4 regions of the Micromonospora sp. NPDC050417 genome follow, and region 2 is predicted to be linked to each of the others. Evidence: riboswitches for the same ligand, from Rfam matches in the RefSeq annotation. Region 2 holds a riboswitch; each other region holds the start of a gene.
The links. Region 2 has a riboswitch for cobalamin ahead of ACIBF5_RS11270 (CbtB domain-containing protein). Riboswitches for the same ligand answer to the same signal wherever they lie in the genome.
Positions count from the first base shown of each region.

Region 1: linked by a shared signal. The riboswitch ahead of ACIBF5_RS28645 (ABC transporter substrate-binding protein) and the one ahead of ACIBF5_RS11270 (CbtB domain-containing protein) in region 2 are both predicted to bind cobalamin.
Region 3: linked by a shared signal. The riboswitch ahead of ACIBF5_RS32455 (ribonucleoside-diphosphate reductase subunit alpha) and the one ahead of ACIBF5_RS11270 (CbtB domain-containing protein) in region 2 are both predicted to bind cobalamin.
Region 4: linked by a shared signal. The riboswitch ahead of metE (5-methyltetrahydropteroyltriglutamate--homocysteine S-methyltransferase) and the one ahead of ACIBF5_RS11270 (CbtB domain-containing protein) in region 2 are both predicted to bind cobalamin.

Region 1 is NZ_JBITIH010000028.1:65,824-69,738, forward strand. Features, by position in the region: gene ACIBF5_RS28635 (GNAT family N-acetyltransferase) at 1-519, shown strand, start outside; gene ACIBF5_RS28640 (class I SAM-dependent methyltransferase) at 650-1,408, opposite strand; cobalamin riboswitch at 1,778-1,956, shown strand; gene ACIBF5_RS28645 (ABC transporter substrate-binding protein) at 2,045-3,007, shown strand; gene ACIBF5_RS28650 (FecCD family ABC transporter permease) at 3,040-3,915, shown strand, end outside.
Region 2 is NZ_JBITIH010000007.1:10,473-14,387, forward strand. Features, by position in the region: gene ACIBF5_RS11255 (fasciclin domain-containing protein) at 1-536, shown strand, start outside; gene ACIBF5_RS11260 (DUF6582 domain-containing protein) at 576-881, shown strand; gene ACIBF5_RS11265 (CbtA family protein) at 970-1,755, opposite strand; gene ACIBF5_RS11270 (CbtB domain-containing protein) at 1,772-1,999, opposite strand; adenosylcobalamin (AdoCbl) riboswitch at 2,039-2,140, opposite strand; gene ACIBF5_RS11275 (histidine phosphatase family protein) at 2,257-2,826, shown strand; gene recQ (DNA helicase RecQ) at 2,832-3,915, opposite strand, start outside.
Region 3 is NZ_JBITIH010000054.1:1,695-5,609, forward strand. Features, by position in the region: gene ACIBF5_RS32455 (ribonucleoside-diphosphate reductase subunit alpha) at 1-1,885, opposite strand, end outside; cobalamin riboswitch at 2,026-2,259, opposite strand; gene ACIBF5_RS32460 (Gfo/Idh/MocA family protein) at 2,551-3,612, shown strand; gene ACIBF5_RS32465 (MalY/PatB family protein) at 3,705-3,915, opposite strand, start outside.
Region 4 is NZ_JBITIH010000001.1:57,712-61,626, forward strand. Features, by position in the region: gene ACIBF5_RS00180 (S8 family peptidase) at 1-1,460, opposite strand, end outside; gene ACIBF5_RS00185 (RNA polymerase sigma factor) at 1,460-1,882, opposite strand; cobalamin riboswitch at 2,094-2,304, shown strand; gene metE (5-methyltetrahydropteroyltriglutamate--homocysteine S-methyltransferase) at 2,419-3,915, shown strand, end outside.

The DNA of each region.
Region 1 (3,915 bases), on a different contig from region 2:
ATTGACCCGGCGGCTGCCCCGGACGAGGTTGTCGGATTCCTGTTGGGCACCAGCGACCAGGTCGCGCACGCGACCGCGCTGACGGCGGACCGGCGCACGATGGCGTCCCTCGCGGGCGCGGGATGCGTCGCGCTGTTTGCCCGGCCTCGCGTTGCGGCCCGCCTGCTGCGATCGCGGTTCCGCCCGTGGGCACGCCGCTTGCTCCACCGCCAGGCAGAGCAAGCAGAACCCGAGTCGTTCGCCTCTCCGCAGGTCGCCGTCGTCACCGCGCTGGCGGTGCACCCGGGCTGGCGCAAGAGCGGAATCGGTGAGCGGCTGGTAGCCCATTTCATCGACCACGTCCGGACCGTCGGCGCGACGTGGGCCGAGTTGCAGACGTCGGTGGGGCCGTTAGGAGCAGCCGGTTTCTACGAACGGCTGGGGTGGAGAGCCGGATCCCAACGACTGACTCCCGACGGGGACATTCTGCGCACCTATTACTGGAACCTGCACGGGCAGGCAGAGGGTCGCATTGGCTAGCGTGGTGACGTGGGCCGCGACCACCCGTTGCCGCGAGACGCCACACCGTGACGCGCCGTGTGCCCGATCATGCCCACCCGACGAGTCAGAGCCCGCGTCCTCGACCTGCAGGAAGCTGGCTCTGACCTGGCTAGCGTCGTTCGAGGGTGAGCAGCGGCTCGGAGAGCGCGGGCGATGGGGCGTCGGGATCGCCGGACACGGCCTCCTCGATGCTGCGCAGGCCGGCCTCCACCTCATCGGCGCTGAGCTGGGCGAAGAACGAGAGGGTACGCAAACGCAGCCGTTCGAGCATGTCGGCGCGAGTGCCGTCGGACAAATGGGTAACCAGGCCGAATTCGGCGACACGCCAACCGGCCTCCGTGAACATCGCGATGACCTCGTGCAGCGGCTGGAACAGGGCGGTGTCCACCTCAAGGCCGCGAGGGAAGTGGTCCAGCCACCACGGCTCGGGATGGTGGTCGCTGAAATTCGCGCGCAGTAGCAGCCTCCCGGCCGGCTTGACCACCCTGGCCAGTTCCCTGACCGCTCGGGGCTTGTCCTGGACATGGTGCCAGGACAGGAACATGAGCGCGTAGTCGGCGCTACCCGAGGGAACTGGCATGTCCTCGGCGGAGCCTGCCACGTACCGCACGCCCGGATGCTGCTCCTGCTCCTGCGCCTGCTCGCGCATGCGGACCGACGGCTCGACCCCGGTCACCGGCCCGAACGCTCGCGCCAGCGCGGGGGTGAACCTGCCGGTCCCCGACCCGACGTCCAGCCCCACCAGCGGGCGCCGGTCGGGTAGCGCGGCGGCAAAGGCGCTTGTCCATGCCTCCAGTTGGTGCTCGGTGAGCGCACGGCCGCGGGAGTAGTTCTGGTACAGCTCCGTGTCGTAATCGACCCGCCTCATCGCCGCTCCCTCGTTCGGTCGAGCCCACTGTCCGATGTATCGTTGCGATACATCGGGACGATACGCGGAGGCGCGCTGGAAAGCCATGGCGGCAGCGGAGCCACCGGACCTGTGAGAGCGACGCTCTCCCTGACCACCCGGATCACGTGCTCGGTGGCAAGGCTGCGCGGGACGGCGCCGCGCTTGGGCGCGTGCCCTGGCGCACAACTGCTGACGGACGGGTTGGTCCCGGGTCGCGGAGGTGTCGGGGAATGACGCGAACCGAGGGCTGGTCGACGGACACGTCGATAAGTTGATCTACCCGACCCCGGCGACAACAGAGGCTTGAGCATGGTGTGGTGCGTCATATTGCGTGCGGCGACCGGGGCGCTAGAGTAGCGCCGCCGTGGTGCTCGGGAAACCGGTGTGAGACCGGTGCGGCCCTCGCCACTGTTATCGGGAAGTCTCTGGCCCTCGTCGTACGAGGTCACTGGGCATCAGCCTGGGAAGGCCGGTCGGAGACGCGTTTCCCGACAGCCAGGAGACCGGCCACGGCACGTAACGACCCGTCCACGAGGTGCTGGAAGGCGGTCCCTGATGCGCATGCGCGCAATGCGGCCCCGTATGTCCTGGCGCGTTGTCGCGCCGCTGTCCATCATGATGATCTTCGCTGTGTCGGTCGCCGGCTGCGCCTCGGACCAGGGCGCACCGTCCGGGACACCGTCGGCCACGACGGTCACGCTCACCAACTGTGGTGTGCCGGTGCAGTTCGCCCAGCCGCCATCGCGGGTGGTGACGATGAACCAGGCGGCCACTGAGATCATGCTCGCGCTGGGTCTGCAGGACCGGATGATCGGCACCGCGTACCTCGACGACGCGATCCTGCCCGAGTACGCCGCCGCGTACCAGAAGATCCCCGTGCTGGCGAAGGAGTACCCGTCGAAGGAGAAGCTGATCGAGGCTGCTCCGGACTTCGTCTACGCCTCGTTCGCGAGCGCGTTCAGTGACGAGGGGATCGGCGAGCGGGACACCTACACCAGCCTGAACGTCGGTACGTACCTCTCGCCCGCCGGCTGCCCGAAGGAAACTCGCCCGTCGCCGCTCACCATCGACGACGTGTACGGGGAGATCCGGGACATCGCCGCGATCTTCGGGGTACCAGAGCGGGGCACCTCCCTCATCGACGCGCAGAGGACGCGGATCGCCGCCGCCGCGTCGAGTGTCAAGGACGCGAAGGACATCTCGGTGCTCTGGTGGGACAGCGGGACCGACGCGCCGAGCGTGGGCTCCTGCTGCGGTGGGCCACAAATGCTCATGTCAGCGGTGGGGGTCGGCAACGCGTTCACCGACCTGCCCGGTAGCTGGGGCGACACCAGCTGGGAAAAGGTTGTCGAACGCGACCCGGACGTCATCGTCCTGGTGGACGCGGAGTGGGACCGGGCCGCCGCCAAACAGAGCTTCCTCACCGGCAACGCCACTCTGCGGGACCTGCCGGCCGTGACCGGCAAACGGTTCGTCGTGATCCCGTTCTCCGAGACGACCGCCGGGGTCCGGAACGTGCTCGGCATCGAGCACCTGGCGCAGGGGCTCGCCGCGCTGCCAACCCGGACACCACGCTGACCGCCGGAAGCACGCACCGTACCGACCGACGCGTGGTGCCGCCAGCAACGGCGGCGCCACGCCCGGGCGTTACGGTGCTGGTCATCACGCTGACCGGGATACTCGTCCTGTCGATCGGGGCTGCGGTGACCGTGGGACCCGCCGACCTCTCGCTCGGCACCGTGTGGACCGTCATCGGTGACCACGTGGGCGTGCTGCGCTCCGACGTGCCGCTCCTGCGGGACCACATCGTCTGGCAGATTCGCCTACCCCGGGTCCTCCTCGCCGCCGCCGTCGGAGCAGGACTCGCCGCCGTCGGAGCCGTCATGCAGACCGTCACCCGCAACGCGCTGGCCGACCCGTACCTGCTCGGTATCTCCTCCGGCGCCTCCCTCGGCGCGGTCCTGATCATCGTGGCTGGCGTCGGCTCGACGGTCTGGTCGCTGACCAGCGGCGCGTTCGTCGGAGCACTCGCGGCGTTCGCCCTCGTCATCGCGAGCGCGAGCAGCCGGGGAGCCCGACTCGCACCCACCCGCATGATCCTCACCGGGGTGGCGGTCAGTCAGCTCTGCGCCGCCGTCACCTCATTCGTCATCATCTGGGTGGCCGACCCGCACGCCACCCAGCAGATCACGTTCTGGCTGTCCGGATCACTGGGCCGGGCCAACTGGGCCGACCTCGGCTCCGCGGCAACCGTCCTGGGGGTCGTGCTGGCCATACTGCTGGGACATGCCCGCACGTTGAACGCGTTCGCCTTCGGCGACGACGCGGCGGCCACGCTCGGAGTCAACGTCGCCCGTATCCGGTGGCTGCTCCTCGGCGCCGCGGCCCTGCTCACCGCGACCCTGGTCGCGGTGAGCGGCGCGATCGGATTTGTCGGACTGATCCTGCCGCACGCCACCCGCCTGCTCACCGGCCCCGACCACCGC
Region 2 (3,915 bases):
CCGTAGCGGGACCCGCCGGCGTGACCGGTCCACTCTGCGACGTGCTGCCCGCCGGCACCGATCCCGGGAACCCGGCGTCGCTCGCCGGTGAGCCGGTCGACGTGGTGTTGCAGTGGATTCCCGTCCTCACCCGCTTCGAGGCGGCGCTGCGGGCCTCGGGACTCGGGCCCGAACTGCGCGGCATGACGGGGCTGACCATTCTCGCCCCGACCGATGACGCGTTCGGCGGCAAGTTCTCCGAGGACACCCTCGACAAGCTCTTCATCGAGCGCAAGGACGACCTGCGTGCACTGCTCAAGGCGCACATCGTGGACGGGTCCCGCCCGCTGGCCGACCTGGTGGCCGCCGGCCAGGTGACCACCCTGGACGGCACGCCGGTCGAGGTGACCGCGAGTGGCGCGATGGCCCGGGTTGCCGGCCAGGCGGACACCCTCTGTGTCGACTACCGTGCCGTCAACGCCCGGATCCACATCATCGACAAGGTTCTCGGCAAGCTGCCCACCGATGCCGACGGCGGCGACCACCGCAGCCACTGAACCGGTGTATCCCGCCCCCGGTCGGGGTAGGGAAGCAGCATGAAAACCACCTGGAAGCCGCACGAGGAGCACGGCACCCTCGGTAGCAAGCAGAAGCGGGAACTACCAGACACGGTCTTCGCGTTCCCGACAAAACGCAAGGAACCCCTAGTCGACGCCTCCCACGTACGTAACGCGGTGGCCCGGTTTGACCAGGTACAGGGCGTTACCGACGCCGAGCGGGAGCAGGCTTTCGCCAACATCAAGGTCGCCGCGAAGCACTACGGGGTCGAGGTGGCCGAGACCGAGTGGCGCCAACTCGGCAAGCTGCCGCACACGCCGAACCCGGTCCACAGCCGGGGCTGAACGACGCGGCGCCGGACACTGCCACGGCCACCGTCCGACGGGCGTGGAGCCCGCCGAGCGGTGGCCGTGCTGTCGAATGTCGAAGCGATCAGGCCGGGACCGTCTCGCCCGCCCGTCGGGTCGCGGTGGCGCGGACCCGGCGTTCGGTGAGCGCGCCGAAGAGCAACCCGAGGGTGGCCCAGGTGACGAACTGGGTGCCGAGTGACGCCAGCCGGAACTCCCACAGCACCAGGGCGGGGAAGCCGTCCGGCACCTCGTTGATCGTCGGCAGCGAGAGCTGCACGACGGTGATGAATACCGCGTACGCCCCCACCGCGAGCAGGGTCGCGTTCCACGCCCCGTACCGGGGGTGGAGCCAGCGGCCGAGGTGCAGGGCGAGCAGCCCGGCAGCCACCCCGATCACGATCATCAGGAAGTACAGGACGGTCCGCTGGTCGAGGGTGTCCGGGTTACCCGTGGCCGGCGGGTTCGCCGGGTACTTCAGGAACGGGACGAGAGCGACCGTCACGAAGCCGCCGAGGGCGACCAGGGCGGCGGTCGCCCTCGGGGTGAACCGACCGATCCGGCCGTACGCGATCGCGAACGCGAGCGCGAACAGGCCGCCGAGCGCCACCCCGTACACAAGTGCGGCGGTGGCCAGCCCGATCGTGCTCTGCACGAGACGGCTGACCAACTCGGGCTCGGCCGCGTCGGTGTGTGCCCCGGCGTCGGCCGCGTGCGCCGCCGCGTGTGCGGCAGCACCCTGCGCGGATTCGAAATCGATCGCCTGCCCGACCGGGCCCTCACCGAAGAGGGTGGCGAACAGGTAGGCGGCGACACCGGCGGCCAGGCCGACCAGCATCCCACGAATCAGCAGTGAACGAGCGGAGAGCATCTGAGTCCGCCCGCTACTAGTGGCAGGGGAAACCGAGAAGGTGGCGTCCGTCGTGGACGAACTCGTGCACCGACTCGCCGGAGAAGACGGAGGTCACACCCTGCTCCGCGCCGACGAAGTAGAGCAGCACGACGGCGAGCACCGCACCGAAGATCGCCCAGGGCAGGATCTGGCGGAGCGGGATCGGCGTCGGTGCCGGTACGGCGGTCGGCGTCGGCAGTGCGGATACGGATATGTTTGCCATGGCAAACCTCCTCGGGATCACGCGTCCCATAGCGGCGTCCGTGACGGTGGAGGGTCTGACTTCCGGAGCCGCCGACATCGGCGGACCGGTTACAGTGGCGCGACCGTGCCGGGTTCCCACCGGCTTCCTCCCACCGTCACGCTGTGCTCGGGACGCTACGGGCGGCGGCGCAGGGGTGTCAACTGCGGCCCCGTGTGCCCGGCGCACCGACCACCCCGGCGTGAGCCGGCACCCGGATCGAAAGCAGGTCGACACAGGTGGTGATCCGACTGGTCCTCGTCTCCCACGCGTCCACCCCGGCGGTACGCCGGGCGGCGTTTCCCCTGGACGAGCCGCTGGACCAGCACGGGCTCGCCGCCGCCACCACCGCCGCCGCGACTCTGATCCGCTACGACGAGGTGCGCTGCGCCCCCGCCCGGCGCTGCACCCAGACCGCCACGGCGCTCGGGCTGACTCCCACCCCCGACGACGGGTTGCGTGACGGGGATCTCGGTCGCTGGTCGGGGCGTACCCTCGACGAGGTGGCGGCCGACGAGCCGGACGCGGTCGCGACCTGGCTGACCGACCCGGCAGCCGCGCCCCACGGCGGCGAGAGTCTGGACGACCTGATCGCCCGGACCGGGACCTGGTTACGGGAACTCCCCGGCACCGCCCGTACGGTCATCGCCGTCACCCACCCGATGGTGATCCGCGCCCTGGTCGTCAACGCGATCGCGGCGACCCCCGCCTCGTTCTGGCGCATCGACATCGCCCCGCTGACCGCGACCGTGCTCGGGGGAGGGGCGGGGCGGTGGAACCTGCGCCGGTCGGGGGAGCCGTTGGGCTGAGCCGGTCAGTCGTTGGCCAGGGTGTCCAGGATCTGCTGGCCGTACTTCGCCAGCTTGTTCTCACCAACGCCGCTGACCCCGCCCAGCGTGGCCAGGGACGACGGGACCTCGGTCGCGATCTGGCGCAGTGTCGCATCGTGGAAGATCACGTACGCCGGGACGCCCTGTTCCTTCGCGGTCGCCGCCCGCCAGGCCCGGAGCCGCTCGAACACCGGCTCGGCACCGGGCGGCAGTTCGACCGTCGCGGTCGCGCCGCGCGACTTGGCGGCACGGGAGGTGGACGTCCGCTCCGGCTCGCGTCGCATCATCACCGTCCGTTGCCGGCCCAGCACCTCCGCGCTGGTCTCCGTGAGGACCAGGGTGCCGTACTCGCCCTGCACCGCGAGCAGGCCCTGGGCGAGGAGCTGGCGGACCACCCCGCGCCACTCGGCCTCGCGCAGTTCACCGCCGATACCGAAGACGGTGAGCGAGTCGTGGCCGTACTGGACGACCTTCTCCGTCTTCCTGCCGAGCAGGATGTCGATCGACTGCCCGGCGCCGAACCTCTGGTTCCGTTCACGGTGCAGGCGCAGCACCGTGGAGAGCAGCTTCTGTGCCGGGATCGTCGCGTCCCAGGACTGCGGCGGGGTGAGGCAGGTGTCGCAGTTGCCGCACGGGTCGCTGCGCTGGCCGAAGTAGGCGAGCAGCCCGACCCGTCGGCACTCGACCGTCTCGCAGAGGGCCAGCATCGCGTCGAGGTGTCCGGCGAGCATCCGACGGTGCGTCAGGTCTCCCTCCGAACTGTCGATCATCTTGCGCTGCTGCACCACGTCCTGGAGCCCGTACGCGAGCCAGGCGGTGGAGGGCAGCCCGTCCCGGCCGGCCCGACCGGTCTCCTGGTAGTAGCCCTCGACCGACTTCGGCAGGTCGAGATGGGCGACGAAGCGTACGTCCGGCTTGTCGATCCCCATGCCGAACGCGATCGTGGCGACCATCACCAGGCCGTCCTCGCGCAGGAAGCGTTTCTGGTTCGCGGCCCGGGTCGACGGGTCCAGCCCCGCGTGGTACGGCAGCGCGTTGATGCCGTTGGAGACCAGGAACTCGGCGATC
Region 3 (3,915 bases), on a different contig from region 2:
CGATGCACTCGTAACACCCGGCGATCGAGGCGATCGTCGCCGTCGGGGCGATCGCCACCAGCAGTGAGTTACGCAGCCCGTGGGCGGCGATCCGCTCCCGCACCGTGGCCCAGCGCTCCGACTGCGACGGGGTGACCCCCCAGAGGTCAGGCTGGAGGTGGCCCCGCGCGGCCCGGGTCTGCGCGTACGCCGGATGCGGGCCGAACCGTACGGCCAATTCCGCCGAGGTCTCCAGGGCGGTCAGGTAGATCTCCTCCGAGATCCGGGTGGAGAGTTCCCGCGCCCGGTCGGAGTCGAACGGCATCCGGAGCGCGAAGAACACGTCCTGCAGGCCCATCAGGCCGAGCCCGACCGGCCGCCAGCGCGGGTTGCTCGCCGCCGCCTCGGCGCTCGGGTAGTAGTTGATGTCGATGACCCGGTCGAGGAAGAGCACCGCGGTACGCACCGTCTCGCGCAACCGCTCCCAGTCGAGGTCGTCGCCGGCCACGTGCGCCGCCAGGTTCACCGAGCCGAGGTTGCAGACCGCTGTCTCGCCGTCGCCCGAGACCTCGACGATCTCGGTGCAGAGATTGGAGAGGTGCACCACGTTGCCCGGTTCGGCGGTCTGGTTGCAGAGCCGGTTCGACGGGTCCTTGAACGTCATCCACCCGTTGCCGGTCTGCGCCAGGGTGCGCATCATCCGCCCGTACAGGTCACGGGCCTTGACCTGACGCACGAACCGGCCCGCCGCCTCCGCCGCCCGGTAGGCGGCGTCGAACTCGTCGCCCCACAGGTCCGGCAGCTCCGGCACCTCGGCCGGGTCGAACAGCGACCACACCTCGTCGGCTTCGACCCGACGCATGAACTCGTCCGGTATCCAGTTGGCCAGGTTCAGGTTGTGCGTACGCCGGGCGTCCTCACCGGTGTTGTCGCGAAGTTCGAGAAACTCCTCGACGTCCGGGTGCCACGGCTCCAGGTAGACGCAGGCCGCGCCCTTGCGTCGGCCACCCTGGTTGACCGCCGCCACGCTCGCGTCGAGGGTCCGCAACCACGGCACGATCCCGTTGGAGAGGCCGTTCGTGCCCCGGATCAGCGCGCCCCGGGAACGTACCCGGGACCAGGCGATGCCGATGCCGCCGGCGAACTTCGACAGCTTCGCGACCTGGGCGTACCGGTCGTAGATCGAGTCGAGTTCGTCGCGGGGCGAGTCGACCAGGAAGCAGGAGGACATCTGGGTGTGCGCGGTGCCGGAGTTGAAGAGGGTGGGGGAGCTGGGCAGGTAGGCCAGCGACGACATCAGCCGGTAGAAACCGATCGCCTCGGCCGGGGTCTCGGAGAGTCCGCAGGCGACCCGCAACAGCCAGTACTGCGGGGTCTCCACGGTCAGCCGGGTCACCGGGTGGCGCAGCAGGTAGCGGTCATAGACCGTACGCAGTCCGAAGTACTCGAACCGCAGGTCGGCCGTGGGATCGATCGCGTCGTCGAGTTTCCGGGCGTTGACCGACACGAACCGCGCCGTCTCGTCGCCGATCAGCCCCTGCTCGTGACCGAGCCGGATCGCCTGGCTGAACGAGGCGATGCCCTGGTCGCGTACCTCCTTGTCGACGTACCCGGCGAGCAGCCGGGCGGCGAGTCGGGAGTACTGCGGCTCCTCACCGGTCATCTCGGCGGCGGTCTGGATCGACAGCCGGTCCAGTTCGGCCGTGGTCGCCCCGTCGTAGAGGCCGCTGATCGTCTTCGTGGCCACCCGCAGCGGGTCGATCTCGGTCAGATCGTCCGCCCACCGCGCCACCGCCCGGACGATCTTCTGTACGTCGACCGGCTCGGTCGCACCGTTGCGCTTACGGACGTGCATCTGCGTACGGCGTTGACCCGGTGCGAGTGGGTTTCCCTCGCCCGTCACCATCTCCGTGACCGTCACCTGTCACTCCTCGTGCTCGTCGTCGACGAGGTCCGAGCGCGCAGGCAGGCGGAGACGCGCAGCCCAGGGGGTCGCGTCGCAGCCGTCGACCGTCCCGCGCGGTCTCGGACCGCCGCGCTCGGTTCGCCGGGCGCGGCGCTACTGGCAGGTCTTCGGACTCGCGGGCGCGGCCACGGAAACCCGTGTCCTCCTACTGGCCGTCGCTTCCCAGGAGGTGACCGGCGGGTGCCGGTGCTCCCAGTGCTCTGTGACGGCGGTCGTTCCCACTCACCGCTGCGGGGCAGTCCCGGATTCACACCGGGTTCCCTGTTGCCTCAGCCGGCTGGATGTCCGGCTGAACCAGTTGCGTCACGAACTATATATGGGGCGGTAGGGATAAACGAACACCAGATGTCGTGTCGCGTTCGTGTCCTGGTGGGATCGCCCCCGGCCCACCGGATACCGACCGCACGGCCGAGGTGCACCGCACGGCGAGAGGCCCATCGCTGACAGCTCGGCACAAGGTGACTCTCCGGCCACTTCAGGTGAGAAGACCGACGCATAACCATGGAGGCGTGTCGGGTTGGGCGCCGGGCGTACGTTTCGGTCGAGCACGACCACGAAGCAGTGGGCGTGCCCGCCTGCCCCGAGGGATGCCTAAGGTGGGCCGGATGAGAGACGAGACGAAGTTCGCGTTGATCGGGTTCGGCTGGCGGGCGCAGGCGTTCTGGCGGTTGTCCGCCGCGTTGCCCGACGTGACCTGCGTCGGGGCTGTGGTTCCCACACCCCGGACACTGCCGGTGCCGTACTTCGGTTCGCTCGCCGACTGCCTGGCGACCGCCCGCCCGGACTTCCTGGTGACCGCCCTGCCCCGAGCGGTGAACGCGGACGTGGTCACGGCGGCGGTGGCGAGTGGCGTGCCAGTGCTGACCGAGACCCCGCCCGCGTCCGATGTCGCCGGACTGCGTCGGCTCTGGGACGAGGTCGGCGAATCCGGCCTGGTCCAGGTCGCCGAACAGTATCTGCTGATGCCCGCACACGCCGCCCGCGCGGCGGCGGTCCGCTCCGGGATCATCGGTACGCCGACCCAGGTCCAGGTCTCCTCGACGCACCAGTACCACGCCGTCTCCCTCATCCGTGGCCTGCTCGGCGTCAGTCACGACCCGGCCACCATCCGGGCGAGTCGGACCACCGCACCGCTGCTCGACCCGCAGACCCGCCAGGGCTGGACCGACGACCCGACACCGAAGCCCGCCACCACCACCATCGCCACCCTGGACTTCGGCGACGGCCGCTCCGGGCTCTACGACTTCACCGACAACCAGTCACGCAACCAACTACGGTTCCGGCGACTCCTCGTCCGGGGCACCCACGGGGAGCTACGCGACGACGAGATCGTCCACCTGGCCGCACCCCGGGCGATCGTGCGCACACCCCTGGTACGGCGGCAGACCGGTCACGACCTGGACCTTGACGGCTTCGACACCGAGACCATCACCCTTGGTTCCGAAGTCCTCTACCGCAATCCCTATCCGGGCCTGCGCTGGAACGACGACGAGATCGCCACCGCGACCCTGCTCCAGGCCATGGCCGCATGGGTACGCGGTGAAGGCCCGCCGCCGTACCCACTGGCCGACGGGGCACAGGACCACCTGATCGGCCTGGCGGTCGAAGAGGCCGCCGACACCGACCGTACGGTCACCACGACCACCGAGGCGTGGGCGCTCGGCTGAGCTGTCGCACCAACCGAAGAGCGGTCAGGCGAACCGGTAGCCGGTCAGGTACTCCGGCACCGCGATCCTGGTCCCGGGGGCGCCGGATCGACTCAGCGTACGGCGGTGGCCATCCGACGTACCGCTTCGGTGATGATCTCGGGGGAGGTGGCGAGGTTGAACCGGACGTGGCCGGTGCCACCGGTGCCGAAGTCGGGTCCGGGCACGAACGCCACCCGGCCACGTGCCAGGAACACCTCCGCCGGGTCGGCGGGCAGATCCAGGGCGCGACAGTCCAGCCAGGCCAGGTAGGTGCCGTCCGGC
Region 4 (3,915 bases), on a different contig from region 2:
ATCGGCTGGTTGTCGTGGTGCGGCCACCGCACGGTGCCCAGGTTGAGGTTCGTCGGGAAGGCGACCACCGTCGTCCTGACGGCCGCGGCGAGGTCGACCCGGCCGGCACCCTGCTCGAAGATCGTCAGCCCGTCGTTCGGGGCGGCGCTGCCCATGAGTGCGGCCTTGAGCTGGTCCGCTTTCCAGTCCGGGTGTGCTCCGGCGAGGATCGCGGCCGCGCCGGCGACGTGCGGGGTGGCCATCGAGGTGCCGGACAGCGGCAGGTGGCTCTGCCCCGGCTCACCCTGCCCGCTGTTCCTGGCCCGCGCTGCGGTGATGTCGACGCCGGGCGCGGTGATGTCCGGTTTGATCCCGCCGTCCAGGATCCGCGGGCCGCGTCCGGAGAACTCCGCCAGCTCGTCATCGCGGTTGACCGCGCCCACGGTCAGGGCGGCGTCAGCCGCGCCCGGCGACTCGATGCTGGCCGGGTCGTTGCCCGTGGCGACCACGAACAGCGTGCCCGTCCTGGCGGTGAGTTCGTTGACCGCCTGTGACAGCGGATCCGTGCCGTCGCTGGGGCTGCCGCCCAGGCTCATGTTCACCACATCGGCGCCCTGCGACGTGGCCCACTCCATGCCCGCGATGACCGAGGACTCGCTTCCGGTGCCGTCGTCGCCGAGCACCTTCGCGTTGAGGATCCGAGTGTCCGGCGCGACCCCCCGGTACCGGGCGTCCCGGCCGGCGACGATGGACGCGACGTGGGTACCGTGCCCGTGCCGGTCGTCGGGGTCGGCGCCGCCGGTGAAGTCACTCGCGCCCACCACCGCGTCGGCCAGGTCCGGGTGCCCGGCGTCGATCCCGGTGTCCAGCACCGCGACCGTGGTACCCGCCCCGGTGTGCCCGGCGCTCCACGCCACCGGGGCGCCGATCTGCGGCACCGAGTGCTCCAGCGAGGCCCGGACTCGCCCGTCGAGCCAGACCCGCTCGGCGCTCCGAGCCGTCGGCCAGTACACGGCGGAACGCTCCACGGAGACGGCCGTCACGCCCACGGCCGGCAGCACCCGGTTCACCCGGGCGGCCGCGCTGCGCGGTGTCGGGCCGGCGTGGTCGACGATCAGCGGCAGCCGGGGGGCCGTGGCGTCGTCGAATCCGGAGTCGACCAACTCGGTGACGTTGAACAGCCGCGGGTCCAGCCTGCCCGCTCGCAGGAGGGCCTGCGCGTCCTCGGGCACGATGTGTGTGTCACCCCGTTCGTCGGTGTACGAGTGGAACATCAGGTGTTCCCGGCCCTTCGCCGCCCGTACGTTCACCACGCGGGTACCGCTGACCGTCACCGTGTCGCCGGTCAGCAACGTCACGGTCGCGCTTTCGGCGGCGAGCCGCTGAGCCGTCACAGGGCTGGCCGCCGCCTCCGGCACGACCACCCCGGACGCCGCCGTGACGACGACCAGTAGCGCCGACAGTGCCGTTCTTCTTCGCATCACCATCTCCCCACTGTTTCTGGCAAGGGTTCGTTCGGCGCGGTGACCGCGCTGGTGACCCGGTCGGCGTGCGACGCCTCGGTGGTCGCCGGCACGTACGCCTGCCGCAGCCGGTACTCGCGCGCCTCCTCGCGCCGATGCTGACTGACCGTGTTGGTGGCGATCCCGTACAGCCACGGCCGGGCGTCCGGATGGGCGGTGTCGAACCGCTCCCGACGGCGGAACGCCGCCAGAAACGTCTCGGCGACCAGGTCGTCCGCGATTTCGGCACCGCGCCGCCTCGCCAGGTAGCGATGGATGTACGGCTCACGCCTGTCGAAGATCGTCGCGAAGCTTCCGGGATCCCGGACGGACCGCTCGATCACCGCCGCGTCCGTCAGCACGCCGACGTCGGCGGTCCTGACTCGTCTCAAACGATTCATGCACGACCTTTCGCGGACCGGGGAACCATCACCTGTTATCCGCAGGCCACACGAAAAGGGTTCACGGGCTGGGCGCCCACGTCGCCGAGCGCCGACGAACGGCGAGTGCCGACCGCGTTCCAGCGGCGGACATCGGAGGACACGTCAACCAGCTGGCGGTACCCGTCCCGCGTCTCGGACAGCCTCGCTCGTAAACCGTTGTGGGACCCGTACGATGGTGGGCGGTGCTGGTTCGCCCGACCCTCACAGGTCGGGCGTCGTAAGAGGGAACCCGGTGGAAAACCGGGACTGCCCCGCAGCGGTGAGTGGGAACGACCGCCGTCAACAAGCACTGGACCGGAAGGTCTGGGAAGCGACGGCCAGTAGGCGACCTTGTGTCATGCCCACGAGTCCGAAGACCTGCCAGCGCTGCGCACGCCGCCCGGTGTGCGCCGCCGGCGGTCCCTCGGGAGGGCCAGGGCGGAGAGACGGCACCTCGCTGTGCCCTGTCTTCCCCTCTCCCGTGCCCGCCGGGCACTTCGAGGGAAGGACCCCCTGTGAGCACCACCGCATTTGGTCAGAGCACCGTGCTCGGCTATCCGCGCGTCGGCGCGAATCGCGAGCTGAAGAAGGCCGTTGAGGCGTACTGGGCCGGCACCATCGACGCCGACAGCCTGGAGAACATCGCTGCCACGTTGCGGGCTGAGGTCTGGCGGACGCTGCGTGACGCCCGCCTCGACTCGATCCCGTCGAACACCTTCTCCTATTACGACCAGGTGCTCGACACCGCGGTCGCCGTTGGAGCAATTCCCGACCGGTTTGCCCGCCTGGGTTTGTCCGAGTTGGACACCTACTTCGCTATGGCCCGGGGTGTCGACGCCGAGCCGGCCCTCGAACTGACGAAGTGGTTCGACACGAACTACCACTACCTGGTGCCGGAGATCAGCGCGGGTACCGTCTTCGCCGCGAACCCGGCGAAGGCACTGCGGGAGTACGCCGAGGCCCGCGACCTTGGCATCAACACCCGCCCGGTGTTGGTTGGGCCGGCGACCTTCCTGCTGTTGGCCAAGGGCGACGATCCGTTCGCCCGCCTCGACGAGCTGGTCGAGACGTACTCCGGAATCCTCACCACGTTCGCGGAGGCGGGCGTGGCGTGGGTGCAACTGGATGAGCCCGCCTACGTCGCCGACCGCACCGCCGCCGAGATCGACGCCCTGCACCATGCCTACACCCGGCTCGGTGAGATCGCCGATCGGCCGCAGATCTTCGTGGCCACCTACTTCGGCGAGCTCGGCGACGCCCTACCTGCCCTGCTGAACACCCCGGTCGAGGCGGTCGGACTGGACCTGGCCGCCGGACCGGGCAACCTCAAGCGGCTCGCCACCGCAGGCCCGCTGCGCGGCAAGACCATCGTCGCCGGCCTGGTCGACGGCCACAACATCTGGCGTACCGACCTACGCGCCGCCGTCACCACCGGGGCGACGGTCACCGGGCTCGCCGACCACGTAGCCGTCTCCACGTCCTGCTCGCTTCTGCACGTCCCGGTCGACCTGTCCGCCGAGACCCGCCTCGACCCCCAACTGTACGAGCGGCTCGCGTTCGCCCGGCAGAAGGTAGACGAGGTCGTCCTGCTCGGACGCGCGCTACGCGACGGCACCACGCACCTGCCCGCACCTCTGCCGCCCGCCCCGGCGGTGTGGCGGCACGACAACGTCCGGGCCCGACTCGCCGCGCTCGACGCCACCGACCGGCAGCGCGGCGACTACACCAACCGGGCCGCCCGCCAGCAGGAACGGCTGGGGTTGCCGGACCTGCCGACCACCACGATCGGGTCCTTCCCACAGACGGCCGAGTTGCGCAAGGCCCGCGCCGCACTGCGCGCCGGCACCCTCGACGACGCCGGCTACACCGAACGGATGCGCGCCGAGGTCCAGCACGTCATCCGGCTTCAGGAAGCGCTGGGCCTGGACGTGCTCGTGCACGGCGAACCGGAACGCAACGACATGGTCCAGTACTTCGGCGAACAGCTCGACGGGTTCGCCGCCACCGACCAC